One region of the Parabacteroides sp. AT13 genome, then DNA from elsewhere that is predicted to be linked to it. Evidence: riboswitches for the same ligand, from Rfam matches in the RefSeq annotation. Region 1 holds a riboswitch; each other region holds the start of a gene.

What was found. A riboswitch is a leader RNA that binds a small molecule or an ion and turns the genes downstream of it on or off. The one in region 1 is predicted to bind cobalamin.
Region 2: it holds a riboswitch for cobalamin, as region 1 does, so the genes downstream of both, CI959_RS05605 (TonB-dependent siderophore receptor) here and CI959_RS17640 (sirohydrochlorin cobaltochelatase) in region 1, are expected to answer to the same signal.
Region 3: it holds a riboswitch for cobalamin, as region 1 does, so the genes downstream of both, CI959_RS05700 (TonB-dependent siderophore receptor) here and CI959_RS17640 (sirohydrochlorin cobaltochelatase) in region 1, are expected to answer to the same signal.

The regions. Positions count from the first base shown of each region.
Region 1 is NZ_NQMH01000002.1:774,104-785,272, reverse strand. It holds gene cobJ (precorrin-3B C(17)-methyltransferase) at 1-732, opposite strand, end outside; gene CI959_RS17650 (PepSY domain-containing protein) at 789-2,252, opposite strand; gene CI959_RS17645 (TonB-dependent siderophore receptor) at 2,271-4,652, opposite strand; gene CI959_RS17640 (sirohydrochlorin cobaltochelatase) at 4,799-5,716, opposite strand; cobalamin riboswitch at 5,844-6,041, opposite strand; gene aspT (aspartate-alanine antiporter) at 6,128-7,825, shown strand; gene CI959_RS17630 (bifunctional aspartate transaminase/aspartate 4-decarboxylase) at 7,838-9,487, shown strand; gene CI959_RS17625 (aconitate hydratase) at 9,758-11,169, shown strand, end outside.
Region 2 is NZ_NQMH01000001.1:1,239,956-1,251,124, reverse strand. It holds gene CI959_RS05610 (putative transporter) at 1-1,676, shown strand, start outside; cobalamin riboswitch at 1,787-1,992, shown strand; gene CI959_RS05605 (TonB-dependent siderophore receptor) at 2,030-4,033, shown strand; gene CI959_RS05600 (DUF5074 domain-containing protein) at 4,054-5,418, shown strand; gene CI959_RS05595 (ABC transporter substrate-binding protein) at 5,418-6,536, shown strand; gene CI959_RS05590 (FAD-binding and (Fe-S)-binding domain-containing protein) at 6,600-9,371, shown strand; gene CI959_RS05585 (NAD(P)/FAD-dependent oxidoreductase) at 9,470-10,846, opposite strand.
Region 3 is NZ_NQMH01000001.1:1,275,394-1,286,562, reverse strand. It holds gene CI959_RS05730 (DUF5074 domain-containing protein) at 1-2,348, shown strand, start outside; gene CI959_RS05725 (Ig-like domain-containing protein) at 2,380-3,663, shown strand; gene CI959_RS05715 (DUF2284 domain-containing protein) at 4,006-4,563, shown strand; partial or broken gene CI959_RS05710 (AAA family ATPase) at 4,668-5,942, opposite strand; gene CI959_RS05705 (PepSY domain-containing protein) at 6,022-7,116, opposite strand; gene CI959_RS05700 (TonB-dependent siderophore receptor) at 7,131-9,470, opposite strand; cobalamin riboswitch at 9,548-9,744, opposite strand; gene CI959_RS05695 (threonine/serine exporter ThrE family protein) at 9,860-11,169, opposite strand, start outside.

The sequences.
Region 1 (11,169 bases):
ATATCCCCGGGGAGTGATCATATGATTCCCGGAAAGATATGTTTGTGAGTTTCCGATCAAGACTACCGTAAACATATCGATCTGCTCGGGGTCCAGATCTGCGAGCGTAGTGACGAATACTTCTTGCTCCTCCCGTCCGGCCTGACGTACATAACCGACCGGAGTCTCCGGCTTGCGTTCTTGCAGGAACAATTCTTTTAAGCGATAGAGTTGCCAATAACGTCCCTCGCTTTTTGGATTATAGATCGCCGTAACAAAATCGGCCATGGCCGCCGCGTGAATCCGTTTCTCGATCAGTTCCCAAGGAGTCATCAAGTCTGAGAGGGAAATCACACAGAAATCATGTCCGATAGGAGCGCCAAGCAAGGACGCAGCTTTCTGGAAAGCGCTGATGCCCGGATACGACTCGATCTCGATCTCGCTTCCGGATTCTTTCTTCATCTCATAAATCAGAGGAGTCATGCCATAAATACCGGCGTCACCGGAACTGATCACGCAAACCGTCTTTCCCTCGTTGGCATAAGCGAAAGCTTGCTCGGCACGAGCTTGCTCACGTTTCATACCTGTATCTATACATTCCGTTCCCTCACGAAGCAAGTGGGTGATAAAACGGAAATAATATTTATATCCTATGATGACATCCGAGCTTTGGATAGCGGCCAAAACCGCAGGCGTTATATCGGCCTCGCTACCGGGGCCGATTCCGGCGACTATAATCTTGCCTTTATTCATTCAAATCTATTTTATAATACAATGTTCTCAATAAATATAATACAAATATACAGGCTTTACTTCTTTCTTCTCGCTTTTCGCCTGATATATTTTATCGCAAGCCATACACCGGATAAGGAAACGAACGTGCCTCCCAACATGGTTCCCCACATCACGATATTCCATAAGACCGGATGATCTACCAAGAATTTCAGATTCAAGCTATGCAATGCCGGATACATCCAATGGTTCCAACGAGACGGCGTATTTACATAACGGTATTGTCCATTACGGGGATTAATGTAATAACAACTATTATCCACGTCTTGAATAGATACTTTCCAGACCGGGAGTTCTAAATTCCTTTTTCGTGAGATATAATACGTATCATAAGCATCCAACCGTTTGATATCAGCCGTGGTCCCGATACCATGTATCTGAGACAATACGGAACGGATTTCTTCCGGTCGCAGGTTCAATAAAGATATCCCGTCACTCTTATTTGCGTTCACGACAATATCCTTCGTGTCTGTTTGTACGATGTAAAAGGGTATATCACCAAAACTACTCCATTCCAATTGACGGATCTGGCCGGGATAGGCTTGTACGACCGCCCTGTAATCCAACGGATAATCGAGTGGGGAAGGAGCCATCTTCCGCAGTTCTTGAACCGGGTTTATATCGAGCTTGGCTTTCAACCCCCAATCCTGTACACGAGCCAAAGACATCATACCACTAAAGCAGAAGGTGAGGACAAATAAACCGAATAACACCCCAAGAATATGATGCCATTTATACCAGAACTTCTTATAAGGGGAAATCAAATGACGTCTCCTCGCTAACCGGAAATCCCGTATTCCTAAATAGATCCCGGCGATACACATAACGCACCCGATTCCGGATAACCAGACAACTACCTTTATCCATAATTCAGCGTCTTGCCGCAAGGAAGTGAAATAGACCCAATGAGGGATCGCCCCGAGCCAAGCCCAGAAACGACTGTTTTTATCCGTATATTGCAAAACCTCCCCGGATTTAGAGGATATGTATAATTCATGTCGTTCCGGATCGGCGAAATGGAATTTATAGATCGGAAATTCCTCTTTTAAACGACCGAATGGAATCCATTGGTCCAAGGTGTACAAGGAATCTACCTTCGCTATGGAAGAGGTATTCCATAGTGATGCCACACGTTGGATATGATTCCAGTCGATTACGGGTAATCTTTCCGTCGAGTCGGCAGGAATATCATAGCTCCCTTTCTCCGTCCGGATATGAAAAACAGTTTGTCCCAAATAGCTGTTTAAGGTAACATGGCTTATCCGCTCGTTCTGCGGTAAACGTTTCTCTATCTGGTCTAACGAAGGAAGATTCTCCAGAGAGAGAATATCCATCTTCGCCCGTTTATCGGCCCGGTCCGCTCGCGGGAACGTATGGTAGATCATTACCAATCCCGATAGGAACCAAACGAGAAACAGGATACTGAACGCCGTGCCCAGTATCCTGTGTATAAATAGCGTGATCTTTGTCAATAGATTCATGAGCGTATGTTCTATATATTATAATGTATAGGAGATAGCCACTTGGAAATTACGAGGCATGCTTGGCACCATCTGTTGTCCGAGCGCTTGGTTATAATAATTGTTGTCAAACAAGTTATTCAAGTTGAATGTAAGGTGAATATTGTTGTTCAACAAATAAGACATACCGAAATCGGTTACCCAATACGGATCGAACCAAGAGTTGTTAGATGTATTACGGTATACTTTACCGGTATAACTGCTACTCAAGTGAAATTCCAGATTCTTCAAGACACCCCGAGGGATGGTATAACTGCCGTATGCGTAGAAAGTCTGGTTCGGTACGTTGCTCTGCCAGTTTCCTTCTTGGCTATTCAATTGTTGCTTTGTCTCATCCGGGTTATTGCCATAGATAGCCTCGATCAATTCCGGATCCTTTATTTCTTTCATCTCCCGGATCTTGGAGTCGTTCAATCCATAACCGATCGTCAGCGCTAAGGTGCTTACCGGAGAAAGAGTGACATCAAAATCAAAACCTTTGGAATCTTGTACACCCACCTGTCCGATTACACTCATCGTGGTAGTCTCGCCGTTTACTTCCTCTTGATAGTTGTTGGTCAACGTAGCCGTACTGTTCATCTTCCGGATATAGAACAAGCTGGCATTGGCGCTTAATATATTGTTCAATTGATATTTAAGACCCACCTCGGCTTGGTATCCTTTCTCCGGCTTAAATACTTCCTCATTGCGAGCAGGCTCGAAACGATTTCCATCACCTCCTACATAAATGACGTTATCTTGATAGAACGTACGGATCGGCTTGAAGAAAGAGGCGAAAGACGCATAAATGGATGTATTCGGATGGGGCAGATAGACCGCTCCGAAACGATAAGTCAACGCCTTATTCTTTATCATATTGAAGCTTGAATGCTCCTCATACTCACGTCGTCCGGTAGGAGTTGTAGCGCTGGCGGACATATAACGGAAAAAGTCGTAACGTAGAGCGGCTAATACCTTCCATTGCTCGTTGAACTCAACCATATCTTGAAGATAAAGGCTGTTGGAATAATGATGCGTAACCGTTGCTTTCGAGAATTTACTGGTCATATATCCCATGCTATGCGGATCATAAACGGATACATGCGAATAAAGGCCGGGACCCTGAACATCATCTCCTAAATTATAGCCCGAATAGCTGGTACGATTCAAGGCGACGAAAGAGTAACCTCCCATATACGTATGCTTTATCTCACCCGTCCTGAATTTACCGCTTAGCTCGAGCGTATTGGCTACCGTCTTGGCTATATGGGAGAAGCGAAGCGGGAAAGAAAGATATACACTGTCCAAACAGATATATTTTTTCTGGCCGTTTTTCATATAATAATGATCATAGATCGGATCATCACTTTCGAGATAGTCGAGGGCTTCCGTCCCAAAATAGTTGATATCGTCGTTATTGTAAGAAAGGCGATCTGTTAGTTTCGCGCCGTTCCAAAAAGTATGTGTGTATTGCGTCGATACGTTCCATGCGTGATTCTTCATAAAGTCGGACTCGTTATTGTAGCGAGCCTCACGGTCAAGTCCCGGTAGCATCTCATTTTTATGGAGATATAACTGTCCTGTTTGCACATTATATACATCATTTGCCATTAAATCGGGAAGACCGATCTCCGTCCCATAGAAGTCGCGGTTAAAACCTCCGCGAACATCTAATATGTCACGTTCCGTCATTTTAGCTTGCAATGCCAGATAACCGGAAAAGCGACGGTTGCCATTATCACGCCAGCCCTCTTGATCGGAAAAGTTGACATTGGCGTAATAATTGACCGGACCGACCAATTTACCGCCCATGCCAAGTGTCGCCTCTTTATTCTCGTAACTACCGTAGGCCAATCGAGCATTAACGCTCTGTTTCTCTGACGGGGATTTACGAACGATATTCAAGGTTCCACCTACGGCTGAATGTCCGTAAAGTACAGAAGCCGGTCCCTTTAATAATTCAATAGACTCGATACAGGATAGATCGGGTACGGGATAAGAGTTGTTTATTGCCGAACGTTCATCGCGGATACCGTCTATCATCATGATAGAATGATCGAAACCACGGATCGACAATTGTTGAAATGCGCCATAAGATGTCTGGAATCGTACGCCCGGCATAAAGCGTACCGCATCTTGGATATTACGGATACCTCGCAACTCCAAACTACTCGCCGTAATGCTATTAATTGAAATAGGAAGATATTTCATAGGTACGTCCAACTTCGTGATTTGTGGACGTGGCTTGCGTGCGGCGGTCGCTACGACTTCTTGAATATTGAATGTCGTATCGGCGAAATTCGTGTACTCATTCTTGTGTTGTGCCTGCATCGTACTGATACATAAGGCTGTCAACGGTAAGATTGTCAAAACTCTTTTCATATATTTAGCATTATAACTGTTTATTGTATGCATGTGAAATCCCTTTCGAAAGAAATTCCATTTTCCTTCGAATGAAAATTTAGTTTCTTTCGGAAGGAATTACTTTTTCTTCCGAAAGGAATAAAACATAGATTTGGAGAACTTTTTTAGTCCTTCTCTACCGCATAAGCTTTCTTCTTATCAACGATATCGATCATCTTATGTTTAGCCATGAAACGGGCATGTTCGATGAAGATCTTCTGAATATCCGGATTCTGTCCCAGACCTTCCATAAATACGCTTACCTCGTAGCCTTTCTTTTCCAGTTCCTCTTTCCAATCACCGGCGATATCGTTTTTCGCATGGTCTCCGGCGACAAACATAAATGGCATCAACAAGACTTTCTTCGTTCCATTGGCCTTTACTTGGGCTACCATCGTATCAAAAGTAGGATAGCCCTCGATGGTTCCTACGGAATAATCCTTGAATCCCTTCTCCTTCAACATATAATCCAACATGGCATATTGAGCCGTCGCCGGAGTATAAGTGCCATGGCCTACCAATAAAGTAGCGCCTTCTTTCGCCCCATTTTTTGTGATAGCGACGATTACCGCCTCATAATCCTCCGGTGTATACAATAAAGGATTACCGATACGAATCTCCTTGAAAGAAGATTTCATGGTGGCAACATCCTTACGTAAGGATTCCATCTCGATACCTTCGATTATATTCGTGGATTGGATCAAGACATGTGTATAACCATCAGTCTTTAATTTTTCCAAGGCCTCGATCGGGTTCAGTTTCTCTACGCCACGAGCTTTTAAGCGGCGCATTACAATGCGAGAAGTCCATGCCTCACGCAACTCAACATCTTTGAAAGCTTCTTTCGCTTTTTGATTGATCGCGTCGATTGTCAAGGCACGGGTATCATCATGGGTTGTTCCAAAATGTACCATCAATAAAGCGGCCTTATCGCCCGGTTGTAAAGAGGCGAATAAATCGGATGCTACAAAATTCTCGCCATCGTGCGCACGACAAACTAGGCTGATGACCAGCAGGAAGAAAGATAGTAAGTGTTTCCTCATCATATGAATATATTAATAATTAGATTACATATCAATCCCACGGAGACAACGTATTATTCCGTCTCCAACATCTTTTAGATATAGGTGATATTTCTATCCTCTTAATTACTCCTAACCCCGGGAGGAATTAATCATTACTTCGCTTGGCAGGTTTCCTGACTGGCTCGGAAAGCAACCTTCCCATCTTTCTTAAGACAGTGGCATAGCAGAACGCTTTCCTTTTCAAGAGCTTCACAGTAGCGGGCACTGTTCCGGATTCTAACCGGATTCCCTTTTATAGAATTGTCGGTAGACAAACTCTATCACCTAAGCGGTCGCAAATTTATATAAATAATCCCGAAAAGTAACAACATCTTTCAAAGAATCCCTGTTTCAATAGCATCTTTTTTGTTTAACATCAAATAAATAGATATGGAATGGATAACTAATTTACTTCAACATTATCCGGAGCTAGCTATTTTCATAACCTTAGCTCTCGGTTTCTGGATTGGCAAGTTTAAGATAAAGAAGTTCACGCTGGGAACGGTTACCAGCGTATTATTGGTCGGTGTATTGATCGGGCAATTAAAAATCGATATAAGCGGACCGTTAAAGTCCGTCTTTTTCTTGATGTTCCTCTTCGCTGTAGGATATAGTGTTGGGCCACAGTTCTTCCGGGGATTGAAAAAGGAAGGTCTTCCTCAAATGCTTTTCGCCGCCGTCATGTGTGTGTGTTGCTTGATCGCTCCTTTTTTACTGGCGAAACTTATGGGATATAACGCAGGCGAGGCCGCAGGATTATTGGCGGGCTCCCAGACGATGTCGGCAGTATTAGGAGTTGCCGAAGATACGATCGGACAGATGAATATTAGCGATACGGATAAAAGCGCTATGGTCAACGTGATGCCCGTGGCCTATGCGGTAACTTATATTTTCGGTACGGCAGGATCCGCATGGTTGGTGAGTGATATCGGGCCACGTCTTTTAGGAGGACTCGACTACGTGAAAAAAGCCTGTAAAGAGCTAGAGGCTAAAATGGGAAATAACGACGAGAGCGAGCAACCGGGCTTTATGCCTGCCGCCCGTCCGGTAACTTTCCGGGCCTATAAGATTAGTAATGAATGGTTCAAGGAGGGTAAAAGCGTAAAGCAGTTGGAGGAATATCTGGACCAATTAGGACGGCATTTGTTCGTGGAGCGTGTCCGTATTAATAATGTACTAACCGATGTTAAACCGGATTTGGTTTTACATACCGGAAATGAGGTTGTCCTAAGCGGTCGCCGGGAATTCGTGATCGGAGAGGAGAACTGGATTGGCGACGAGGTCAATGACATTGAATTGCTCGATTTTCCGGCAGAGACGTTACCCGTACTAGTGATCCATAAGGAATACGTGGGGAAAAAGATCTGCTATTTACGCAATCAATCGTTCATGCACGGTGTTAGCGTCAAGTCCATAAGGCGTGCGGGTATCAATATCCCGGTCTTGGCCGCTACGGTGATAGATTCCGGTGATATGTTGGAATTGGTGGGTATGAAATCAGAGGTAAATAAAGCGGCTACGACTTTAGGATATCCCGATCGCCCAACCAATCAGACCGATTTGATTTTCGTGGGTATCGGTATTTTCTTAGGGGGAATTTTAGGTTCGCTCGCGATTCATTTCGGAGGTGTCCCGATCAGCCTGAGTACGAGTGGCGGCGCTTTGATAGCCGGACTCGTCTTTGGATGGCTTCGTTCCAAGCATCCGACCTTCGGGCGTATTCCGGAGCCTTCCGTCTGGATATTAAATAATTTGGGACTGAATATGTTTATCGCCGTAGTCGGTATCACGGCGGGTCCCAGTTTCGTGACCGGATTGAAGGAAGTCGGTATAAGTTTATTTATTATCGGTGCTTTAGCGACATCTATCCCGCTTATCATCGGTATTCTGATGGGACGTTACGTTTTTAAGTTCCATCCGGCTATCACTTTAGGTTGCACGGCAGGTTCACGTACGACAACCGCCGCATTAGGAGCGGTGGAAGATGCCGTAGGAAGTGAGACTCCAGCCTTAGGCTATACCGTTACCTATGCGGTGGGTAATACTTTATTAATCATCTGGGGTGTCGTTATTGTGCTAATCATGTAATATATATAATGTATGGACAAGAAGAAAATACATGTCACGAGAGAATATGAGAAAAAGATGTCGGAGATTAGCCCTTTCGAGCTAAAGAACATCTTGATAGAGTTAGCGGATGAGAGCGCTCGTAAAAGTACGCACATCATGCTGAACGCAGGAAGGGGAAATCCAAACTGGATCAGTACGGTTCCACGGGAGGCATTCTTCCTATTAGGGCAGTTCGCCTTGGAGGAATGCCAGCGGGAAACCGAATTGGCAGATGAGATGGCCGGAGCCGCAGGGGTTCCCAACCGCAAAAGGATCGCGTCTCGCTTCGTACAGTTTCTAAAGAAACATGCGCAATCTCCCGGCGCTACTTTATTGAAGGGTACCTATGAATATCTGGTCACGGAAAAAGGTGTAGATGAGAATGAGCTTGTATATGAATGGGCGGAAGGTGTCATTGGTGATCAATATCCGGTTCCCGATCGTATCTTGAAATATACGGAAATGCTCGTGCGGGATTATTTAGACCAAGAATTATGTGACAACCGGCCCCCCGAGGGAGTATTCGACCTTTTCGCTGCCGAAGGCGGAACTGCCGCCATGTGTTACATCTTCGATTCCTTGCAGCAGAATTTCTTGTTGAATAAGGGAGACAAGATCGTCCTTTTCGCTCCGGTATTCACTCCTTATATAGAGATTCCGGAACAGGCCCGTTATCTTTTTAATGTCATAGAGATAAAAGCTTTGAAGATGACAAAAGACGGCTATCACACGTGGCAATATCAAGAAAAGGATTTAGATGTCCTAAAAGATCCTAGCGTGAAAGCCGCTTTCATAACAAACCCGAGCAACCCGCCTTCATACGGATTGACAAAAGCATTGATGAATAGGATCGTTGAGATCGTACGGAACGACAATCCCAACCTTATGATTATTACGGATGACGTGTATGCGACATTTATTCCGCATTTTCGCTCGATGATGGCCGAATTACCAAAGAATACGTTATGTGTCTATTCTTTCTCCAAATATTTCGGGGCAACCGGATGGAGATTGGCGATAATCGCTTTACATCAAGATAATATTTACGACCGGATGATCCGTGAATTGCCAAGAGATAAACAGGAGCTTCTAAAAAAACGATATAGCAGTCTATCCTTACATCCCGAGGATATCCGCTTTATTGATCGTATGGTAGCCGATAGCCGTCAAGTAGCCTTGAATCATACGGCCGGTCTTTCCTTGCCACAACAAACACAAATGTCTCTGTTTGCGTCTTTCGCTCTATTAGATGCGGAAAATACCTATAAGAAAAGGATGCAGGATATGATCCACGAGCGTTTACACACATTGTGGGAAAGCACCGGATTCACCTTATTAGACGACCCTTTGCGTGCGGGATATTATAGTGAGATCGATATGCTTGTCTGGGCTAAGAAATTCTATGGGGATGATTTCGTGGAATATCTAAAAAAGAATTACGAACCTCTGGATGTCGTTTTCCGTCTGGCACAGGAAACTTCCTTGGTTTTACTGAACGGAGGAGGTTTTGATGCTCCCGAGTGGTCTATCCGCGCATCTTTAGCCAACCTTAAACGGGAAGATTATGTCCGGATCGGAAAGGGTATCGCATCTATTTTGCATAGTTATGCCCAAAGATGGAAAGAAAGTCTCGATAAGTAGAAAAAACAGCTCCAAGGCTTGAACAAAACGGGCTAATGGTACGTTTTATTAATAAACGTGCGATTAGCCCGTTTTTCTAAGTTATCCGGGAGATTATAAATAACCTCTATAACCTCATAGAAATTATCGAACAAATTGTATTTCATTATATTATATATTTGTTGATAATAAAAACAAAGACTCATTGGCAGATGTCTTATTTATTACATTTTAGCTGGTTATAGATAAATATATTTGCGAAAAGGCTTACAATAAAAAACGAATATGAATATGGTGTACGACATTGACATGCTTAGAAATTTCTATGCGAATTTCCCCAGAAGAGTGGACACAGCCCGCGAACGTATCGGTGGTCGCCCGATGACCTTGGCCGAGAAAATCTTATATGCGCATCTATACGATGAAAGCTCGACTCGCCTTTTCAAAAGAGGTGAGGATTATGTGAATTTCCGTCCCGACCGTGTGGCTATGCAAGATGCCACCGCTCAGATGGCGCTTTTACAATTCATGAACGCCGGAAAAGAAAAATCCGCAGTACCGGCTACCGTGCATTGCGACCATTTGATCCAAGCGAATATGGGAGCCAAAACGGATATCGATACGGCTACCAAAAGCAATAGCGAGGTCTATGATTTCTTGAAATCGGTCTCCGATAAATATGGAATCGGTTTTTGGAAACCCGGAGCAGGCATTATCCATCAAGTGGTATTGGAAAATTATGCGTTTCCCGGCGGTATGATGGTAGGAACTGATTCACATACCCCGAATGCCGGAGGACTTGGAATGGTCGCTATCGGAGTAGGAGGAGCCGATGCTGTGGATGTCATGACCGGAATGGAATGGGAACTGAAGATGCCGAAACTAATTGGTGTTAAGTTAACTGGTAGTTTGAATGGTTGGGCCTCGCCGAAGGACGTGATTCTTAAGCTAGCGGGCATCTTAACCGTAAAAGGTGGAACGAACGCTATCATCGAATATTTCGGTCCGGGCACCGCCTCAATCTCAGCGACCGGAAAAGCTACGATCTGTAATATGGGTGCCGAGGTAGGAGCGACTACTTCCTTATTCCCATTCGATAATACAATGGCTCAATATCTTCGTGCCACGGGACGTGACGAGGTAGCGAGCTGGGCCGAAGCTATCGGTGAATATCTGGAAGCGGATATGGACGTTCGTGCCGAGCCAGATAAGTTTTACGATCGTGTAATCGTTATTAACCTTTCCGAATTGGAGCCGCATATCAACGGTCCGTTCACGCCGGATGCAGCTACGCCTATCTCGGAGTTTGCCGCAAAAGTAAAAGCGAATGGCTATCCCCGAAAGATGGAGGTCGGATTAATCGGTTCCTGTACCAACTCTTCTTATCAAGATCTAAGCCGTGCGGCATCTATTGCTCGCCAAGCTTATGAGGATAAAATACCGGTAGCGGCACCCTTGATCATCAACCCGGGTTCCGAGCAAATCCGTTATACGGCAGAAAGAGATGGTATTATCGGTGATTTTGAACGGATTGGCGCAACCATTATGGCGAATGCCTGTGGTCCTTGTATCGGACAATGGAAACGTCATACGGATGATAATACCCGTAAGAATTCGATCGTTACTTCATTCAATCGTAACTTCGCTAAACGTGCGGACGGTAATCCGAATACACATGCTTTTGTCGCTTCTCCGGAACTGAC
Region 2 (11,169 bases), on a different contig from region 1:
GGATTAATGAATTGTTATGGGGAGAAGGGGTAGGGCATTCTATCCTTTTGTTATCCGTTGTGATCGCTCTGGGGATCCAGCTTGGTAAACTGAAGCTATTCGGTATCTCTTTAGGGATTACCATGGTACTGTTTGTCGGGATCTTTCTCGGGCATTTCGGTTTTACGGCGAATCCGTCGGTCGTTCATTTTTTTAGAGAGTTTGGTTTGATCTTATTTGTTTACTCGGTAGGTATGCAAGTAGGCCCCGGATTTTTCTCTTCGTTTCGAAAGGGAGGGATCACGTTGAATATGCTTGCTTGCGGTATTGTTTTTCTAGGGGTGATTACTGCCTTGATTATACATTATATTACAGGCATTCCTATACCGACAATGGTAGGTATCTTATCCGGAGCAGTGACGAATACACCGGGATTGGGCGCTGCTCAACAGGCTTATTCAGATATGACGGGGATCTCGGATGAAACGATCGCTTTAGGATATGCGGTTGCCTATCCGTTAGGTGTGATCGGCATTATCTTGTCGATGATTTTTATCCGTTATGTTTTCCGTATCTCTTTTGCGAAGGAGACGGAACAATTGGAAGAAGAGACGGATACGGAATCGGGAGGAGAGGCTGTACCTATCTCTTTGGTGGTGAAGAATCCGGCGATTTTTGGTCGTAGCGTAAGTGAGCTATCTAAATTGTTGGAACACCGTGAATTTGTTATTTCCCGTATTTTACGTAACGATACGAATCGGATAGAGATCGTGGCGGGGAACACGGTATTGAATGGGGATGATAAGATTTTTGTTATTACCGCAGAGCATGACGTGGAGGCGATAAAGACTTTTATCGGTCAAGAAATACAGATGGATCGTAAGCAATGGATTCCGGCGGAAAGCCAGTTTATCAGCCGGCGTATTTTGGTTACCCGGTCTGAAATCAACGGTAAGCAATTAGGGGCTTTGCAGTTACGCCGTTTACATGGAATTAACGTGACTCGGATCAATCGTGCGGGGCTGGAGTTGGTAGCTACTCCTAATCTGGTCTTGCAAATAGGCGACCGGGTGACAGTGGTCGGTAGTGAATTGGCGGTGGAGAAAGTTGCCGAGACGCTGGGTAATTCAATGAAACGCTTGAATGAACCTAATTTGGTGACTATTTTTGTTGGTATAGTTTTGGGTATTATCGTGGGAAGTCTTCCTATTAGTTTTCCGGGTATTCCTCAACCGGTGAAATTAGGATTAGCGGGAGGTCCGTTGATCGTTGCGATATTGATAAGCCGGTTCGGTTATCGTTATAAATTGGTTACTTATACCACGCAAAGTTCTAATTTACTATTGAGGGAATTAGGAATCACGTTGTTTCTCGCCTGCGTGGGATTGAGTGCGGGTGAAGGTTTTGTCGATACGATAGTCAATAAGGGTGGTGTAGCTTGGATCGGTTATGGTTTTATAATAACGTTATTGCCTCTACTGATTATCGGTTGTGTGGGAAGGTATTTTTATAAACTGAATTATTTTACGTTGATGGGATTGATTGCGGGAAGTACGACCGATCCTCCTGCGTTAGCCTATTCCAATATGGCGGCAGGAAATGATGCGCCGGCGGTTGGATATGCGACGGTTTATCCATTGACCATGTTTTTGCGTGTGTTGACCGCACAGTTAATGATATTATTCTTTTATACATAGAATAAATATTTTGTTGTTAGTAATGTTTAGAAAAGTGTAAACTCCCTAGCCTTCCGCCGAAGTGATTCGCCGGGGGGGCTTTTTTGTTGCTAATCAAAAAGTAAACATGTATCTTTGCGGCCAATCAAGGTGTAGATGTTATCGATTCCGATAATAATCAGTAAAAGGGAATCCGGTGCGAGTCCGGAGCTGTACCCGTAGCTGTAAGTCCTTGGAGCCCCGGCAAATCTTGTTGCCACTGCCTATCGGATAGGCGGGAAGGTAGCCGACAGAGGGTGGACGAGCCAGAAAACCTGCCATGATTTTGTTATGCGACGTTTCGGGTGAAGACGTTGGTAAACCTAAGAATTATTATGCGAGATTTATATCTTATAAGATGTCTGTGCGTTTTTAGCGTATGGTTATTTTCTTTGGGTGTCGCTTTCGGTCAACAGATCGATACGACGGCCTATCACGAGCTTTCCGGGGTGGAAGTAGTGGAGAAGGTACGTCCGTCGGTCACCCGTGAAGGTACGCCTTTGCAAATTATGGACCGGGCGGGAATCGATCGCTTGGGAGTACAAGACCTATCCGAGGCCGTGAAACGCTTCTCGGGAGTTACAGTACAGGATTATGGGGGGATCGGAGGATTGAAAACGGTCTCGGTACGTAGCTTGGGAGCGAAGCATACCGCCGTCAGTTACGATGGGGTGACGATTACGGATGCGCAAAGCGGGCAAGTCGATATCAGCCGTTTCTCGTTGGATAACGTGGAGATGGTTTCCTTATCGATCGGACAATCGGATGACATCTTCCAAACGGCAAGGGTGTATGCCTCGGCAGGAGCCTTGAATATACAAACCGGAAAGCCCACGTTTAAAGACAAATCGTTTCATACTTATCTTAAGGTTAAGGGAGGTTCCTTCGGGCTTTTTAATCCCGTGCTGCATTATGATCAAAAATTAGGAAAGCGTTGGAGCGCATCCTTACATGGTGATTTCGTGCGTGCGGATGGGCAATATCCCTATACATTGATTAATGGGGAATTGGAGACGAGAGAGAAGCGTAGAAATAGCGATATCCATGCTTACCATTTGGAAGGTAATCTATTCGGCGATTTTGGAAGGGGAGGCGAACTTTCCTTTAAGGCGTACTATTTTGATTCGGAGCGGGGGCTTCCCGGTTCTGTTAATTTATATAACAAGAACACTTCTGAACGATTATGGGATAATAACTTTTTCGTGCAATCGGGGTATAAGAATGTTCTTAATGAGAAATTTACGCTACGGGCCATGGCTAAGTATAATTATGCTTTTACTCGTTATTTAGATATAAATGATAAATATGCTGCGGGCGAACAAGTCGATTTGAATACACAGAATGAGTATTATGGCTCTGTAGGTTTGCTGTATACTCCTATAAAGTATGTATCGGCGACGTTGACTACGGATTTAACTCGCTCTATGCTGGACAATAATTTTGTGAACGGCCCTAATCCAAAGCGAATGGCCTCTCAATCAGTACTAGCGGTGCAATATAAGAACAGTCGATTCACGGCTACCGCTAGTTTATTGGGAACATATATCACTGATAAAGTGGAGCAAGGGGAAAAACCGGATGATAAGAGGCGTTTATCCCCGGCTGTAAGTTTGTCTTGGCGGCCATTCTCGGAAAGTACTTTGCGGATACGTGCCTCTTACAAAGATATATTCCGGGTTCCTACATTTACGGACTTGTATTACCTCCGTATGGGAAATACAAATTTGAAACCGGAAGAAACTTCCCAATATAATGTAGGGGTAACATGGAGTTCTTCCTGTGGGGATTGGCTGCGGCATTTCAGTATTTCGGCGGATGGATATTATAATACGGTGAAAGATAAGATCGTGGCTTTACCTACCATGTATGTTTGGAAGATGATGAATATGGGCGAAGTGGATATTAAAGGGGTAGATGTAAATTTATCTACACAATTCCGATTGCCCTTACGAATGAGCTTGCTTTTGGCTTCCACTTATTCTTTTCAATACGCGGTTGATGTGACAGATCCGGAAGCTAAGAATTATAAGGATCAGATTCCTTATACACCTCGTCATTCTGGCACGGTTTCCGTAACCTTGGAAAATCCATGGGTAAATGTCTCTTATATACTGACTGCGGTTGGTGATCGTTATGCATTGCCGCAAAATATAGATCGGAACAGGATTGATTCTTATATAGAACAGAGTATTTCTATAAATCGAGATTTTCGTTTTCGATATTTCGGTTTGCGTTTGCAAGGTGAATTGTTAAATCTTGCGAACGTGAATTATGATGTTATTCAGTATTATCCCATGCCGGGCCGTTCTTGGCGTTTAAGTATTTGTTTATCCTATTAGTAAACTATAAAAGTAAAGTAATGAAAAAGAAGAATTTAGTTTGTGTCTCTGCCTTGTGTGCATTGATGTCTTTCTCGTTTGTCAGCTGTGATGATGACAATGAGCCTTCACTGAACATACCAAATGTATCTGTAACTAATGTCAGTTTTACGGATGAGAATCCGGAAGCTTTAAAAGTTAGCGGAACCTTAAATTGGACAGCTCCGTCTTCTGTTGACAATGTAACAAAGTACGTGATTTATGGTTCCTCTGATGGAACCGCTAAAGATATGAAAATTGCGGAGGTAGAAGTTGGAACACATTCATATGCTATTACGGATGTCGTAAATATAGGCTATTTATTAGTTATAGCCGCAAATGCGGAAGGTGAGTCTTCTGTTTATGCTTCCGTAAGAGTTATTGATTTTGTGAAGGATAGTTCTTTCATGGCTTTATATTTCTTGAATTCGGGCAATATGGGAAATAACAACTCTTCTTTATATATGTACGACATAGAAAAGGATGAGGTTGTCCCCGATTATTTCTTGGCTCAAAATGGCAGGGGGCTGGGAGATACGGCACAGGATATGATCGTGTATGGCGATAAGATGTATATCGCGGTATATGGAGAGTCTACGATAGAAGTGACAGATCTGAAGGCAAAATCCATTAAGCAAGTCAAGACAGAGGGGCAGCCCCGTTATATGGTATCAGAGGGTGGAAAAGTCTATATTAGCTATTATAATGGATATGTCGCTCGTTTGGATACCGCATCCTTGGAGGTTGAGGCGAAAGTAAAGGTCGGACGGAATCCGGAACAATTGGCGGTATCTTCTAATAAATTGTTTGTCTCAAACTCCGGAGGTATGGATTACAGTACCGAGGTTGGGTATGATAAAACGGTATCAGTGGTTGATCTGTCTACTTTTACAGAGATAAAGAAGTTGGATGTAGTATTGAATCCCACACGGATACAGGCGGATGAGCAAGGAAATGTATATGTGGTTTCTATGGGTAACTATGCGGATATACCCAATACGGTACAAAAGATAAATACGGAGACTTATGAGGTTACTTCCCTTACGAATTGTCCAAACGCAACGGAGATGGCCTATGAGGATGGCAAGCTATTTCTGTTCTATGCGCAATGGGGAATGTCTAGCCCTGCATTTTTAACATTTGATACAAAGAGCCAATCTGCGGGAACGAGCTTTATTACAGATGGAACCTCAATACAATCCCCTTATTCAATCAGTGCCGTGGGTGGAAATGTCTATGTCGCAGAGTCTGATTATAAGAATAATGGCGATATCTATTGTTTCGGAGGTGACGGTAAATTGTTCAAGAAGTTTGAGGCTGGTTTAAATCCCATGAAAGTAGTCCTCGCTCAAAAAGATAATATCTAATGCGATTACTGATTCTCTTAGGGTTCGCTTTCTGGATGGTGGCATGTACGCCATCCGGAAAGCAAACTTCTTCCAAGGAAGCTCTTTCCTCTGATAGAATTCAATATGCCCAAGGTTTCACGGTTCAGCGCTTTGATACCTATACAATGGTGGAAGTTCGTGATCCGTGGGATAGTACTCGTCTGCTTCAACGCTATTTATTGGTAGACCGGACAAAGTCGGTTCCTGGCGGATTACCCAAAGGGACGATCGTGAAGGTCCCGGTAAAAGATATTGTGGTTTATACTTCTGTTCATGCGGCTATTATTGATCAATTGCACGAAATCAATAAGGTTATAGGTGTTTGTGAGCCTCGTTATATGGATACTCCTGCCATACAAGAGGGTATACAGGCCGGAAGAATCGCTGATTTAGGTGAGGCTACCTCTCCGAATATAGAGAAAATGATAGAGATCGGTGCGGAACTCGTGATAGCTTCCCCGTTTCAGAACAGTAGTTATGGGCCTGTCGAGAAGATAGGGATACCCATTATCGAAGGAGCCGACTATATGGAGGCATTTCCTTTGGGGCGCACGGAGTGGATTCGCTTTTATGGTTTGCTATTCGGAAAGGAAGAGATGGCCGATTCTATATTTAAAGAAACAGAGCAAGCCTATCTGTCCCTAAAGAACTTAACCGTGAATATAGATAAGCGTCCTACTGTTTTGTCGGAGAAAAAGTTCGGTTCCTCATGGTATATACCGGCTGGAGATAGTTATATGGCCCATCTTTTTGAGGATGCAGGAGCCGATTATATGTTTAAGGATTTACCGGGTGCCGGAAGTACCCCCTTAGCGTTTGAGACCGTGTTTGATAAAGCGATCCATGCGGATATTTGGCTTGTTAAATATAATCAGTCTTCCGAGATGACCTATAACGATTTACGCTCCGAATATACTCCCTACGAGAATTTCGACGCTTTTAAAAAACAACGGATTTATACCTGTAATACAGGGATAGTTCCTTATTACGAGGAATTCCCATTACATCCGGAATATCTATTGAAAGATTTAATCTGGATTTTCCATCCGGAGCTAGTACCCGGATATTCTCCCCGTTATTTTAGTAAAATGCCCTGATTGTCTTAAAGGTTTCATATCTTTGTTGAAATGTCGTTACTAGACAAATAAAGGTATTAGACTATGAAGATAAAAAAGGTATATGTTGATGTTTTAACTGCATTAGCGAAGGGAACAGATGCCGGGATTTACAGGTTGAATCCCAAACGAGTTGAAATCGTGAGTTGTGAGCAGGATGTAAAACGTGTTCTTGCTGAATGTGAGAAGACTGGTAAATCTGTAACCTTTAAAGCTGGGGGGACCTCTTTATCCGGCCAGACTATTACAGATTCTGTATTGATGGAAATCAGTCCTGACTATGGAAAGGTTAAGATTTCAGGAGATGGGAGTTTGGCTAAATTCCCTTGTGGTATAACTGGAGAAGAGGCGAACCGCTGGTTGAAACCTTATGGCCGTAAGCTAGGGCCTAGCCCTGCCTCCATCAAATCCGCACGTATCGGCGGGATCGTAGCGAATAACTCAAGTGGTTCTAGCTATGGTATTATCCATAACTCCTATAATACGGTCCGGGATATGGAGATTATCTTTGCGGATGGAGCCTTTTTGGATACCTCTTCGTTAGCGAGTCGCAGGGATTTCATGCAAACGCATATAGGCTTATTGGAGAAGTTGATGAATTTCCGTTTGGAGATTTTGTTGAATCCAGACATGGAAGACCGGATTCTATCTAAATATGAGTTGAAGAATACCTGCGGTTATGGAATGAACTCTTTCTTGGATTATACCGATCCATACGATATACTCATGCATTTAATGGTTGGCTCGGAAGGAACCTTAGGGTTTATTTCTTCTGTTACTTTCGAGACAGTCCCCGATGAGGCTTTAAAAGCTTCCGCCTTGATTTATTTTCCCTCTTTGATGGAGGCGTGCAGAGCCATAGCCCCGTTACGCCAATGCAAAGTGTCCGCCGCCGAGTTGATGGATAGAAACGCCTTACATGCGGTAGAGGATGAACCGGGGATGCCGGAGATATTACATTCTTTACCCGAGGATGCGGTAGCGTTGCTGATCGACACGTCTTCTAATTCGGAAGAAGAACTTCAAATCCAATTCCGAGATATAGAGGAGCGGCTAGCAGATATACAGACCTTATATCCGGTATCATTTACGACCGATCCGAAGCTTTACGCTACTTATTGGCGGGTACGAAACGGTTTATTTACTTCCGCTGCGGGAAGACGGCCACGGGGGACGGTATCTATTATTGAAGATATTGCTTTCCGGGAAGAGGTTTTAGGAGAGGCTTTGGAACAAGTGCGTGGGGTCTTGTCGGATTATGGATACGGAAATGCGGTGATGTGGGGACATTTATTGGATGGAAACGTTCATTTCACGATTTTTCCGGATATAAACGCACAGGAAGGTATTGATCATTACGCTTCTTTTATGCGTAGCCTTGTAGATGTGGTACTTTACTACGACGGTAGCTTGAAAGCGGAGCATGGCACGGGACGAAATATGGCTCCATTTGTTAAAGATGAATGGGGTGAGGAGATTTATGAGTTGATGTGGAAGATCAAAAGGCTCTTTGACCCGGAAAATATATTAAATCCGGGTGTCCTTTTAAATCGGGACCCGGATGTGTTTATAAAGAACTTAAAGCAAATACCGTTGGCGAATGAGCTGATCGATAAATGCATCGAGTGTGGTTTTTGTGAGATACAATGTCCGTCAAGGCATGTGACATTGACACCCCGGCAACGTATCGTGATCTATAGGGAATTATCGGCTTTGGCGGAACAGGGGGAAACAAACTCTAAGCGATATAAAGAACTCAAGAATGCCTTTAACTATAAAGGTAACGCTACCTGCGCTACCGATGGCCTATGTGCTACGGCATGTCCGGTTGGCATTAATACCGGTTTATTGATCAAAGAGTTACGGTGGGAAGAGAATGGTACCTTGGCGAATGCTATCGCTTCGGGCATCGCCGGGAATATGGGAGTCGTAACGGGTATGCTTCGTCCTTTGCTTAAGTTGCCCCATGTGCTTTCAAAGCTGGTGGGGTATAATGCATTCGAGAGATTTGCCTCTTTCTTGTTTAAGGCTTCCGCTCATAAATTCCCGCTTTGGACTCGGCATACACCTTCTGGTGCGTCAAAGTTCAAGGAACTGACGGGTGTAGAGAATGGGATGGAAATGGTTTATTTCCCGTCTTGTATTACCCGTACGATGGGAGCTTCAGCTGATTATGAAGATGTGGATTTTGTAAGTGTAACGGAACAAACAATCGCTTTATTGACAAAAGCGGACTTTACGATTCGTTATCCTGAGAATCTAAGTAAGCTTTGTTGCGGCATGGCTTTTAGCAGTAAAGGGTTCCGGAAGCAAGCGGCGCAGAAGGCAAAGGAATTGAATGAGGTTCTTTTACGAGCGAGCGATAACGGCCGCTTGCCTATTTTGTGTGACATGAGCCCTTGCTTGCTGCATATGAGGGAAACCTTGGATAAACGTTTACGATTATATGAACCTGTGGAGTTTATCTATGACTTTATGCGTGATCGTCTGAACTTTAGTAAGTTGCCGGTTACGGTAGCGGTACACTCTACTTGTAGTACAACGAAGATGGGAGTACAAGACAAGCTGGTGGAACTGGCAGGCTTATGCGCGAACCGGGTGGTCTCTCCCGCTCAAGTTACTTGTTGCGGTTGGGCGGGCGATCGTGGTTTCTTCTATCCGGAACTAAACGCTTCCGGTCTTCATTACTTGAAACCGAACTTGCATGGGGCGACGGAAGGATATAGCAATAGCCGTACGTGCGAGATTGGTTTGACGATGAATAGTGGGATATCCTATAAGTCGATCGTATATTTAGTGGAAAAGGCTACCCGTTAAAAATCAAAAACCCCGGTTTCGTACAACTGAAACCCGGGGCTTTGTAGTTTGGCATTCGAAATTATAGGGAGTTTTATTTCATAGATTCTTTATTCATATTATGCGTAACCGTTAAGCATTCCGTTGAAATACATCGGTTTTAAAATATATACCTTTAAGATCCAAGCAAGCCATTGCTCTTTTGATGTATCGATCATCGAGAATGGGAATGAAACGTCGGGTTTCTTTTCGTAGTCAAACTCACAAAGCAACACGTGTCCATAATCCGTAACGATCGGGCAAGCGGCATAACCGTTGTATTTCTCGGTCGGCTCTTTACCTTCCATGAGCGCGATCAGGTTCTTGGCGGCGATAGGTACTTGCTTACGGATAGCGGCAGATGTTTTACTGGTCGGGATACCGGCTACATCACCCAGAGAAACGATGTTCTGGTATTTCTTATGTACCAAGGTCTCTTTATCGACCATTACCCATGCGTCCGCGGCCAATTTACCTTCTGTCCAACCTAATCCGGCATCACGAACGAAATCGGGAGCGGACATAGGCGGGGTGAAGTGTAAGAAATCGTAATCCTCTACGAACGGCGTTACGATCTTTTCTTCGCCTTTTGTCTCTATTTTCTCAAAATGCACTTGTTTTGCGGATGTGTCTACACCTTTTACACGTACATTCAAGTTAATAGGTATGTTACGTTCATTATATATTTCCAGCAAGCGAGGCGTGAAATACGGAATATCGTATAGCTCCTTCGATGCGGTAAAATAATTCAATTGCAGTTTGTCGCGAGTCCCTTGTTTCCTTGCGTAATGCTCGGATAATAAACAGATCTTTTTGGGAGCGCCACCACATTTATGTTTTGTATAGGTATCGGTATAAATACCTTTGCCTCCTTTTTTAGCGAATTCTTGAAGAGCTTTCCATGTCTTTTGGGCTCCTTCGAAATCGTAAATAGAGTTTGCGTTTCCTTGTCCCAAGGTGTCGTGGGTAATGCCCTCTACTTTTTCCCAGTTACATTGTAATCCCGGGGTCAGTACTAAAAAGTCGTACGGAATCTTTCCGTTACTTTTGGTCGTTACTTGATTCCATACGGGATCAACCGCGGCGACCGAGTCCTTTATCCATTTTATACCGCTAGGCATACAATCCTCTTGCTTCTTCCAAACATCTTCCGGTTGGTATACACCTGAGGCGATCAGAGTGAATCCCGGTTGATAAAACTGACGATCGCTGGGGTCAATCAGGGTGATATCCGGTTCATCAAGCCAATGTTTTAATCGGGCAGCCATACTGATACCAGCGGCTCCTCCACCGATAATAACGATTTTACCTTTTGCGCTGCTTGAAAAAGCGTTTGCTTTTCCGGTATTAGCTCCCGCGATCAGTCCTGTCGCCGCTAATAACTTAAAGAAATGCCGTCTGTCGACACCTTTCTTTTCTAGCGCATCTAATTGTTTCTCCAGTTCGTGTTTCATCATGTCGAAAGAATTTAAGATTTTATTCGCTGGCAAAGGAAACACAATAAATTACGGTAGCCATGAAAATGACTACTACACGACTTGCGCAAATGATTTTTTTATTGGATAAGACTACTACAAGACTTTCTCAAGCTCCTTTTGTATATATATACTATGCTGTTATATAGTATATTATATGTCAAATAGATTAAAATTATATAAGACTCACTTTTTGCGAGATTCTAAAGTGATGCGATCCGGAAGCCAGAGATACGCTGGCACATCCTCCAATTCCAACACGATTCTTTCTTCGATCATTCCTTCCGCTTCCTCAAAGCTTCCGA
Region 3 (11,169 bases), on a different contig from region 1:
TAAGTAATACAGAAATAGTATTACGAGCAACTCCTTCCAACGCTTACGGAAAGGCTATTCTTTCCGCAACTATAACAGGTGTTGAAACAGGTCAGGCTTTTGGAGATCCAATTCAGTGTGAAGTTCTTGTATCTAAGTGGGCTACATCTTTGGTGCTTGAGGAAAATACTTGTTTCTTAAAGCAGGGTGAAAAATATCAGATTAAACCGACTGTTGATTATGGGTCACTTACAGAGGTAGAGCAGGCAGAAAAGGACATACTTTATTCTTCTGCGGACGAATCTATAGCAACAGTTGATAAATCTGGTTTGGTTACTGCTGTTGGCTCTGGAAAAACAATCGTAAAGGCTTATCTCTCTGATGGAAGTAATGGGTCTGCTTTTAAGGGAGAATGTGTCGTATGTGTAGGTAGTCAGCCTGTTACAGAGGTGAAGTTTAAGCAAAAGGAATTTACCATTAAAGTGAATGAATCTTTGAATCTTTTAGATCAAGTTTCTGTTCTCCCTGAAAATGCGGATTTTAAATCTATAACATGGAAGGTTTCGTCTTCTGGTTTTAATATAAAAGATGGAATTGGTAGTAGTAATTTTATCGGTGTATATGAAATAACTGCGCAAAGTGAAGATGGTCAAGCTTCTGATAAATGTACAGTCCATGTGGATGGAGATGTTCCGTTAAAGGGCTTTTCTGTTGAACCTAAAGATTTGTCAATAGATATTTCTGTGTCGACATTTGACCGAGATGCTTTACTTAATATGTTGAAAATTAATTTTAATCCTACTAATGCATCTGTGCTGTTTGGGTCTGTACCTGCGATTCGTAGCATAGAATTCGAATCAAGCAATCCTGAGGTATTAGAACAAGAATCTCGTACTAAATATAATGTGAAAAAAGTGGGAACTTCTAAATTGACACTAACCTATACGACTTATGGATATGAAGACGAGATGTTCGTTCATGTAACGGACAAAAGTAAAGGGGTTTTGGGTATTGTATTAGAGGCTTCTCAGAGAGTTGCCGCTATAGGAGAGTCGTTTAAACTAGCTTATACCCTTCTAAAAGATCCCGATTTTAAAGGAGAGATAGATGAATCCGTTACTTGGTCTAGTAGTAATGAGGCTTGTGCTTCGGTTGATCCGAAGACGGGTGAGATTCTGGCATTAGGAGATGGAGAAACCGTTATTCGTGTAAGCTCTGATACAGGTGGTTTTGTTGCGGCTTGTACACTTTCTGTAGGTAAAGGGATCGTGAAAGTAACGGGAGTCTCTTTGAATCAGGATCGCTTAGAGTTAACAGTCGGCCATGCGGTACAATTGGTGGCTGCTGTAACACCAAGTGACGCAAAAACAAAAACGGTGAATTGGTCAAGTGATAATCGATTTGTTGCGGATGTAGATAAAGATGGCAATGTGTTGGCAAGTAGTGAGGGTACGGCTACGATCACGGCGACTACGCTTGATGGAGGCTATACAGCTACTTGTAAAGTGATTGTTTCTGCGGAACCGGAAAAACCGGGGGCAAATGTTACGGGTGTTAGCCTAAATGCGTCTTCTTTGTCTTTGAATAAAGGTGAGGAGGCTGTATTAGCAGCGGTGGTATCTCCATCCAGTGCGATTAATAAATCAGTAACTTGGAGTTCTTCGGATGCCACGGTAGCCACAGTAACTAACGACGGTACGGTTAAGGCTGGTATCGCCGGTGTAGCTACAATTACGGTGACAACAGATGAAGGTGGTTATACCGCTACTTGTGAAGTAACGGTAATAGATCCGGATTTGGAAAAACCTGTGGTTGAAGTAAAAGACTCTACGGCTATATTAACATTCCCGAAAGTTCCGGAGGCTACTTTCTACGAGGTGTCTGTTTATAAGTACGTAAATGAGATACCTGTATTATTTGGTGTTTACACGGTTGATGCAGAGGGTAATATCCTTACTGGCTTGATGAGTGAGCTTCGTTCTGGGGAACAAGAAAAGATCAAGGTCTCTATTCCTGAATTAGATGGAAGTTCAGAATATATCGTAAAAGTTACAGCTATCAAGGAAGGTGATGGTAGGCAAGAGATATTAGGAACATTCTATAGTGAGCCATTCTCCACATCCGGTCCGGTGGCTAATGAGGCTATCGGTGTTGGTGAAGCGATGATTTATTACTATGAAGGTCGATTGCATTTGAATAATCTGGAAGGTTATTCTTGCTATATTGTAAATATGAATGGCGCTATATTGGATCTTTTTAAGATATCGGGAATTAACGAGTCTCATCCAATCCAATATTCAAGAGGTGCTTATATTATAGTAGTGGTAAAAGATAATGATCGGATGAGCAAGACGATCGTTGTTAAATAATAATGTATTAACAAATTAAACATTGATGAGCATGAAAAAGCTTTATCTTTTTCTCGCATTAATCTTAATGGCGGGAAGTATCAGCGCACAGCGTATGGTACAAGGTGTGTTACGTTCGGATTTACCGGCGGAAAAACAGAAAGCGGCTTTGATGTCCGCAAGGAGTAACCGTACTTTTTCTTTTGACAGTATTGATTTCTGGGTAGGTGATGGTGAAAACCGTGCGGCTATAGTTTTGACTTGGCATGACACGAATAAAACTGTACCAGATAATATGGTTTGGGGATATCGGTGGTCTGCTGATGTAGATACTATTTCTGGATTGAGCCTATTTGAGGCAGTAATGAAAGCGGATCCTCGTTTGATCGGTTTAGTGCAATACACCGGTTGGATGGGATCAACGATTAATGGTATTGGATATAGCGAATTTAGGAGTGATGTAGAGGTGACCTTTGATTATGAGGGAGCAAGTGCTAAATTCAAATATCCTTATGATAAAGAGACTACAGAGGAAATGGCTGCTACCGCAATTTCGGAGGGTGAAGATGATGGCGTGATTTATCATCCTTTTGATGCAAATATTTCAGGTGGTCCATATTATGATTATGACTATTGGACAGCTTCAACAGCATCAAATGTTCATTGGTTCGCTGGTTGGTATTCCGGTTATTGGAGTTATTTCGTTCGTGATTCCTATACTCAAGATTTCTCTTATTCCGGATACGGGGCATCAAGCCGAAAAGTCCAGAATGGTACTTGGGATGCTTGGAGCTGGAATAGTTTTATGGGAACGACATCGGGAACAGAACCGGGTGATAATTTAGTAGCGGCAACTCCTATCATTTGGCTTAATAAGAAAGCCATATCCTTAAGTGGAAACGTAACGGAACAATTAACAGCATCTGTACAATCTACTTATGCTTCTTTGACTGGTGCGGTATGGTCTTCTAAGAATACTGCTGTTGCGACAGTTGACCAAACGGGTAAAGTTACGGCTGTAGCTCCGGGTACAACTGAAATCAAATTAATTACAGCTAATGGTAAATATAACACGTACTGTAAAGTAACCGTAACCGGTACAGCCACGAAATCAGCGGCCGCAACCGCAAACATCTCTTATTCCGACAATACCTTGCGTGTAAAAGATCTAGCCGGTTATACCGGTTACATCACGAACACCGCAGGTTCTGTAGTATCTACTTATGTGATCACCTCTTCTGATGACGTGAAAACAGTAAACTTGAATAAAGGTGTTTATGGCTTTACAGCGGTAAAAGGTACAGAGAAAGTCTCTGTTAAGTTTGTTGTGAAGTAAATCATCTCTTGATTTCGCTAGAGTGCTCTCTCTTGCTCTTGAGAGTACTCTAGCGTTACAGATTCCGTGAAAGATGTATGATCTTACGGCGATAAGATTATACATCTTACAACGGTAAGATCATACATCTTATAATGGTAAGATCATATATCTTTTATCGAACTACAAGCTAGCTTTTGGATTAATTTGCGTTCTTTGCGACGATCCCGGAGTATACCACCATAATACCATGCCATTGTTTTTTCATTGAAAGCTTCACGTGTAGCTGTACTGTGTTCCCTGTATTATAATGTATGTAGTTGCTGATTTTTTTATTTCTTTACAAGAAAATTTTCTTTTCATATGATCGAATATAAAAGTTACGATTATACAAGAACCATCCCTGTGGATGATTATATCTTACGTTATCGGGATGAGCGGCGTTTCATGGCCTATTGCCGGGAGTGCCGTAGGTATGGAAACTGTTGGAGTTGTCCGCCTTTTAATGATTCGGAGGACTATTTATCCGGTTTTCGGAATCTATTGATTGTTTGTACGCGGATTACTCCTGTCGTATTGGATGTGCCGGATGCGGTGGAAGCGGGGCAAGAGTTGATGCATAGGGAAAGGAGCCGATTGGATAAACGTCTTCTTGCGTTGGAGGAGGAATATAATGGGCGGGCGTTTTATGCCGGTAGTTGTATACTTTGCCCTTGGGAAGAGTGTACACGTAGATCTGGTAAGGCTTGCCGCTACCCCTTGCGGATTCGTCGTTCCCTTGAGGCCTGTGGGTTCGATCTGGGACGTACTACCTCGGAGTTGTTCGGTATAGAGATGAAGTGGTCCGAGAATCGGAATTTGCCGGAATATTTACTTTTGGTTAGTGGATTCTTATATGATTGGGAAACCCCGATTTGGTAAGTTAACTTACTTTGCCATTTAAGTTAACTTACTTTGTCGATGGAGTTAACTTACTTTACCGATGAAGTTAACTCCGTGAAATGGAGGAGTGGCACGGCTAGGCTTTATTCGGTAACCTCCCAGCATTTCCATCCTTTATTAGCGCAGATATATACAATGTACGAGCGTACATTATATACAGGGAATTTCTGTTTGGTATCCTTGGCGTAAGCACGTACTTGCGCCACGTCCTCGGGGCGGGGATCGTTTAGCGCCAGCATGTGTTCGGCCTCTTTCGCCTTGAAATACTTGAATTCCACCAATCGGTCATCTTTATAATAGTTTGTGCCGGGTATGCCGGTCATTTCGAAATTGGAACAGCCTACGGAGTTGTTCTGCTCGATGGCGAACGTATAATAGCTGCTTAGGTAGCGGGAGCAAAGCTCGAAGAAGGAGCAACGGATAAAGTTCTCGTTGATCTTGTCGAACACCTACGCCGGGAACTGCCCGAGATACTGCTCGAAATAGTTTTGCACCAACGGCTCGAAACAGCGGTCTTCCGTGAAGCGTTCGTAGGTGGGTACATAACGGGGGGCACCACCTTCTATATGGTTCGTCTCGTTATAATAGTCCATGTAGATACTGCGCATCGTGAGGTTGGGCTACCATGCGATAATTGTTACGTAGCGTAGTCATACCCAGATAGAAGAGGCTGACAGGATAAAAGGTCTTATCGAAGAACTTCTTCTTATTGAGCTTACTGGATAGGTCGGGAACGTTATACGGCAACTCGTCGTTTCTTTATAACCTTGAAGAAGGTACGCAGGAAACTATCCTTCGTGGTTATTTGCTCATACAGTGGGTCCTTGTAGGCGGTCAATAATTGGTTGGTGAAATTATCGTACTCATCGATCAAGATATATACTTTTGGAAGGCCATGCTCGCGGGCGTACCCCAAAGCCTCCTCCAGCATTTGGGAGGCATTGCCTTTGGTGGTAAACTGGAAGTCTTGGAATAAGTCCCGGTTGTGTGTTACCATGATTTCTACTGGAGAACAGTTCAAGAGGTTGAAATTCCGCTCCAACCCTTCCATGTCATTGGCCATGACCATAGCGGAGAAGCCATAACGCACGACCATGTAGCGGCTATGTTCCTCCGTTGGGTATTCCCCGATCCAAGTGCCGCCGAACAATTCTTCGAAGCGATCGGCCTTGGTGCGATCGTAGTAACAGGCAAGAGTGGATACGAGTAGGCTTTTCCCGAAACGACGGGGACGCAGGAAGACCGGGGCATTATAATTCTCCAATCTGGGGATAAAGTTCGTTTTATCCACATAATAGAATTTACGCTCCCGTAAATATAAAATCCGCTACCGCATAAGGAATCGTTATTTGTGCCATGACATTTCTTTTTTCCTAATTACACAATATTACGAATATACGAAATTTCCTTATGCGATGCGATTTACTGGACTTATGTTTACCGGAAAGGGAAATGTTTCTGCCGATTGCGAATAACCCAAAGGTAAACTCCCGTGAAATAGAGGAACGGTACGGCTAGGCTTATGAGGATCCATAGGATTCTGGAGAAGTGCCCGAGGAAAGTGCCGAAGTGGACAAAGTACATGGAGCGGACAAGCTTCTCGGCGGCCGGTTTGTCTTTCCAGAGGTTTATGGCGACGACCTTGCCGGTAATAGGATGGATGTAGATATGGTTGCTTCCAGTTCTTTCGAAGTCCCCTTCCCGATACATCCGTACGGAGAAAACAGACGTGTTGTCTTTCGGGAAGAATATCATTGTCGGGGTTCCCTCTTTGAACTCTTCTTGGGCGGTCGTTAAAACGGAATCCAATGATACCCAATCACCTGTGTATTTATCAGTTTTTGGTGCCGGTGCGACTGCTTTTCCTGCGGATATGGATTCAAAGAAAGATTGATATTCTTTCTTGAACCCGAAGTAGGAGCCGGTAAAAGCGATGACCAGCAAAAAGAGGGATGTACATATACCTATGATGGAATGTGACTTGAAAAGCTTGGCTCTCAAGCCCATCTTTCGGTTCACGGAGAAGATACGACGCTTGGGTAATAATAGAAAGCCGGATAGAGTTAGGAAAATCAACAGGAATCCCGATAAGGCGACGATGGTAGCTCCTTGCTTTTTCAATAGCAGGTTCACGTGAAAGTCGTATAACCATTGAAAAACCTTATGCCGGTATCTGTCCACTCCCGTAACTTCCCCTGTATAGGGATTGACATAGATCTGGATACGGCCTTTCTCATCCGGGAATGTAGTACGGAAACTGTAGGCGCAATCCTCGCCTCCGTATAAGACCATATTATTGATCTTAGCTTGTGGATATTCGTGCCTTACGTTCTCTAGCAAAGTTTGCGGCGACACGGTTCGGGAGGCTGGCTTGACAAAAGCGATATCCTTGACAGATAGTTTTTCAAGTTCCGGCTTGTACACGATCGCTGTGCCGGAGAGGCATATTAGGGTTATTATTAGCCCTAATATGAGTCCGGTGTATAAATGTAACTTTACTATGATCTTTCTAATGATCGAATTATGCGACATGTCTTGTGCCTTTTTTAGAAGTTGACCGCTAGCATAACCATCAGCATCCTGGCCGAGCCGGGGAATAAAAGATAGTTCCCTTGGGATCCGGTATAATATTCTTGGTTGAATACGTTTTTCAAGTTCGCCGAGATCTTGTAGAAACTGCGCTTGTAAGCCACGAAACAGTCAACCAGATGATAGGCGTCCAGATCGATCGTATGTGCCATGTTTCCGTAGGATTTACCTTGGAAGTACCAACCACCGCCGAAAGATAAGCCTTTAACCGGGCCTTTACGGATTAGGTAGGAGGTCCATAGGTTGAACTGGCTTGGTGAGATATTGGCCAGTTGCGTACCTACGGGATAGGTCTCGTCGTTCGTTTTCGTTACCTCGGCATGCGTATATGCGTAATTGAAGGCTACGCTCCAACTGGGGGTGATCTCTCCGTTTACCGAAAGCTCTATACCTTTGCTGGTCTGCTTGCCGATCAGTATCTTATATTCCTCGTCTTCCGGGTCTATCGTCGGCAAGTTGGTCTTCGACAAGGTATAGAAAGCCAGACTGGTGCTCAAGCGATCGTTGAAGAATGATTTCTTGACTCCCGCTTCCCATTGTTTAGAGGTAATCGGGTCGAATGCCTCGCCATCCTTCGTTTGCCCGGATTGAGGGACAAAAGACTGACTGTAGGTAGCATATAGGCTCAAGTCGGGCATGGGCAGATAAACAAGACCCACACGAGGCGAGATGGCAAAATTGTTTTCATCCGTTTTTTTATCCTTAATATAATTATCTTGTTTATCGTTCACCCAGTCTGCACGGGCGCCAAGCAATAACTTCCATTGAGCGGAAAAGCTTACTTGGTCTTGTAGATAGATCGCGTAGGTACGTTGGGTGATACGTAAGTCTGTACTCTGTTCCATCTCGAAATCAACTGGTTTTTCGGAATATTCCGGATGAACATAACTAATCGGGGTGTACATATTCCCTTTTACTTTCCTTCGGTTGGTAAGCCATCCGTATTCCAAGCCCGCTATTACTTTATGCTGGATGAAGCCCGTCTTGAAGCTGCCGTTCAATTCCTCCAATACATTGGTATAATTGATTTTTGCGTCCCAATGTGCCAAACGGCGGGTAATCGTGCTGTCCTTCTGAGGGGTTTTCATCTGGAAATACAGACGATCCTCATGCGTGAAATATTGGCGGGCGGAACTTCTGAATGACCAGTTCTGGTTGAAACGGTGGGTCAACTGGAAACCAACGCTATTATTGGTAAATTTGCCATAGGCCCACGGTTCGCCGAGGAATGTCTTGAATCCGTTATCTATCACCTCATTGTTGATATGCAAAACGCCCGGATCCTGTGTCCTTTTATCCCGGAAGATATCGGCATCGATATTAAGGGTGGTCTTGCGTCCTAAGTCAATGTCGATGACTGGGGTGATGTCGTATCGTTTGCTGTTTTGCGGTTTCCTGAATTTATCGGCATCCTCATACATTCCGTTCAAGCGATAACGGATGGTCTTTTTGGCGTTCAGTGGGCCGGAAATGTCGATAGAGGCTTGCTTATAGTCGTAACTGCCGTATCTGATCGTTGCGCCATACCGGGGCGTATATAAGGTCGGCTTGGTGATAAAGTTGATGATACCTCCGGGCTCTACCGCTCCATAAAGGACAGATGCTGGGCCTTTGAGGATCTCTATGCGCTCGATACTGGATAGAGCGTCGTTCGAGAACTTTAGGTATCGTACCCCGTTCCTGAAATAGTTACGGGAGTTCGTCATGGAGAAACCACGGGAAGAGAAGACCTCGTTGATGTTGGAAGCCTCACCGGAAGGTCCGCCTTTCACGCCGCCTAGGTTCCTTATGGCCTCGGTCATGGTGGTAGCCTGTTGGTCTTCCAATAATTTCCGGGTCGCTACGCCTACAGTTCCGGGTATTTCCATTACGGGGATATCCATACGGGTAGCCGAATTAGCGATGTCGGAGTTATAACTCTGTGGTTTCGCCCCGACGATATCTACCTCGGGTAGTCCTAGTAGCTTGTAAGATAACTGGATATCCATCTCGTAATTCCCTTCTCCCGCGGGAATATCTCGGATTGCCGAGACGGTGTTGTAACTGTTGGTGATCAGTACGTGGTCCTTCGTGTCCTTGAGTGGTAAGGAGAAATACCCGTCCGTATCTGAAATAACTCGTATATCAGTACCCTTGATGTAAATGACAATGTTCGCCATCGCCTTGTTATTCTCATCTACGATCGTACCGGATACGACTCTGATACTTCCCACCGATGGCCTACTTTGAGCGATCATTCGGGTGCCAGACAAAACAATCCCGCTAACAATTAGCAGGAACAAATAAAAATGTCTCATAATGTATAAAAATTAATTACGCAGTTTACATCTCCAGTGCAATCGATCCAATGATTCCCCAAAATCCCGGAAGAATCTATTCCTTATTTTTGTCTGGCAGGTTTCCTGACTAACCTAGAAAGCGACCTTCCCATCTTTAAAAAAGACAGTGGTATGAAGAAGCTTTCCTCCTTATGGGTTTTACAGTAGCGGGCTCTGTTCCGGAATCTAACCGAAATTCCCTTTTATAGACTTGCGGAATGCAACATCTATCACCAAAACGTCACAAAAATATAGTATTGATAGGACTTTTTTTAATGAAATATGTTAAATATATTGAACGTATTAAACAATTTGGCATATCCTTATGCGACAGTTTTTCCCGGACTAATCTTTATGGAAAAGTTTTTTCACCATTCAATGAACTTCCCTCTTTCTCGGCGCTTTTCCAGTTCCTCTTGTAAATGTCGTTGGCGATCTTTGGCGATGTAACGACGGGCGAAGATGTTCGGGACAGCTACACCGAGTGAGATACAAAGAATGATGAGTGCGGAATTGATCCCGTTGAAGAATGCGTTTGTGACCTCACCGACTACTCCATGCAGGTTTATAAATGCCAGTAATGAGCGATACATGAGTACTCCCGGAATCATAGGAATGACAGATGGAATCGTCAATACGTGATTGGGAACATGGCACCAATGAACCGCTTTCACAGCCAATACACTGACTACGAAACTTCCCATAAACGAGCCGATCACAGGACCATAACCTAATTCGAAGTTCACAAAGTTACGGGTACATACCGCAATGATACCTCCTACGGCCACTACCCATAATAGTCGACGTTGGATGTTGAATATCATGGAGAAACCCATGGCTGAAATTGCCGCCGCTATCGCGTATATGTAGTACGGATCATGTGGAACCATACTCAATTCACTGAACTTATGATCGATCTCGACATCGTTCATGACAAGTACCCGCATGGCGAATGCGATACCGAAAGTCATGGCGGCTACCATCATGACTGTATTAGAGGCTCGGGTAATACCGACCAGCAAATGATTGTCCAGCATATCATCCACGAAGTTGATCAAGGGAACACCCGGTACGATAAACAGGGCACAGGCTAATAATGGATGATAAGGCGTATCGGATAGTCCTGAGAAAGAGGATGCGTATGCCAAACAGGTGGATACGAAAGCCGCCGCCGCGATACTCATATATACGTTAAGTCCGGCCTCGACACAGCGGGCTCGTACCCTAAACCCGACGAAAGCGCAAATGGAAGCGAATAGGAATGCCATCCAGTCGCATCCGAATAATTTACAGAATCCTCCGCAAGCAAATCCTGCTCCAATGGCTACGATATAAGGGGTATAATTCCGGGGTTGGTGAACGATCTTCTCCAGTTCTTCCTCATATTTATCCAAGGAATAATCTTGTTCGATCGCCCGCCAAGAAAGCTTGCTTACCTGTGAGATTGTCGTCATGTTAATACCGTGCTTCTCGCATTTCTGGAATTTAGAGAAGGAGTTTCGCTCATCGCTTACGTTCACCATGATCATGGTCCATCGGATATCGATATGCAACTTCTCCTCGGGGATACCCATAAAGGCGGCAACTCGTTTCATGTTTCGCTCGATACGATTCGTGTCAGCGGCACTTTCCATCAATAATTTTCCCGTACGGAGCAAAAGATCCAATTTGCGCCGTA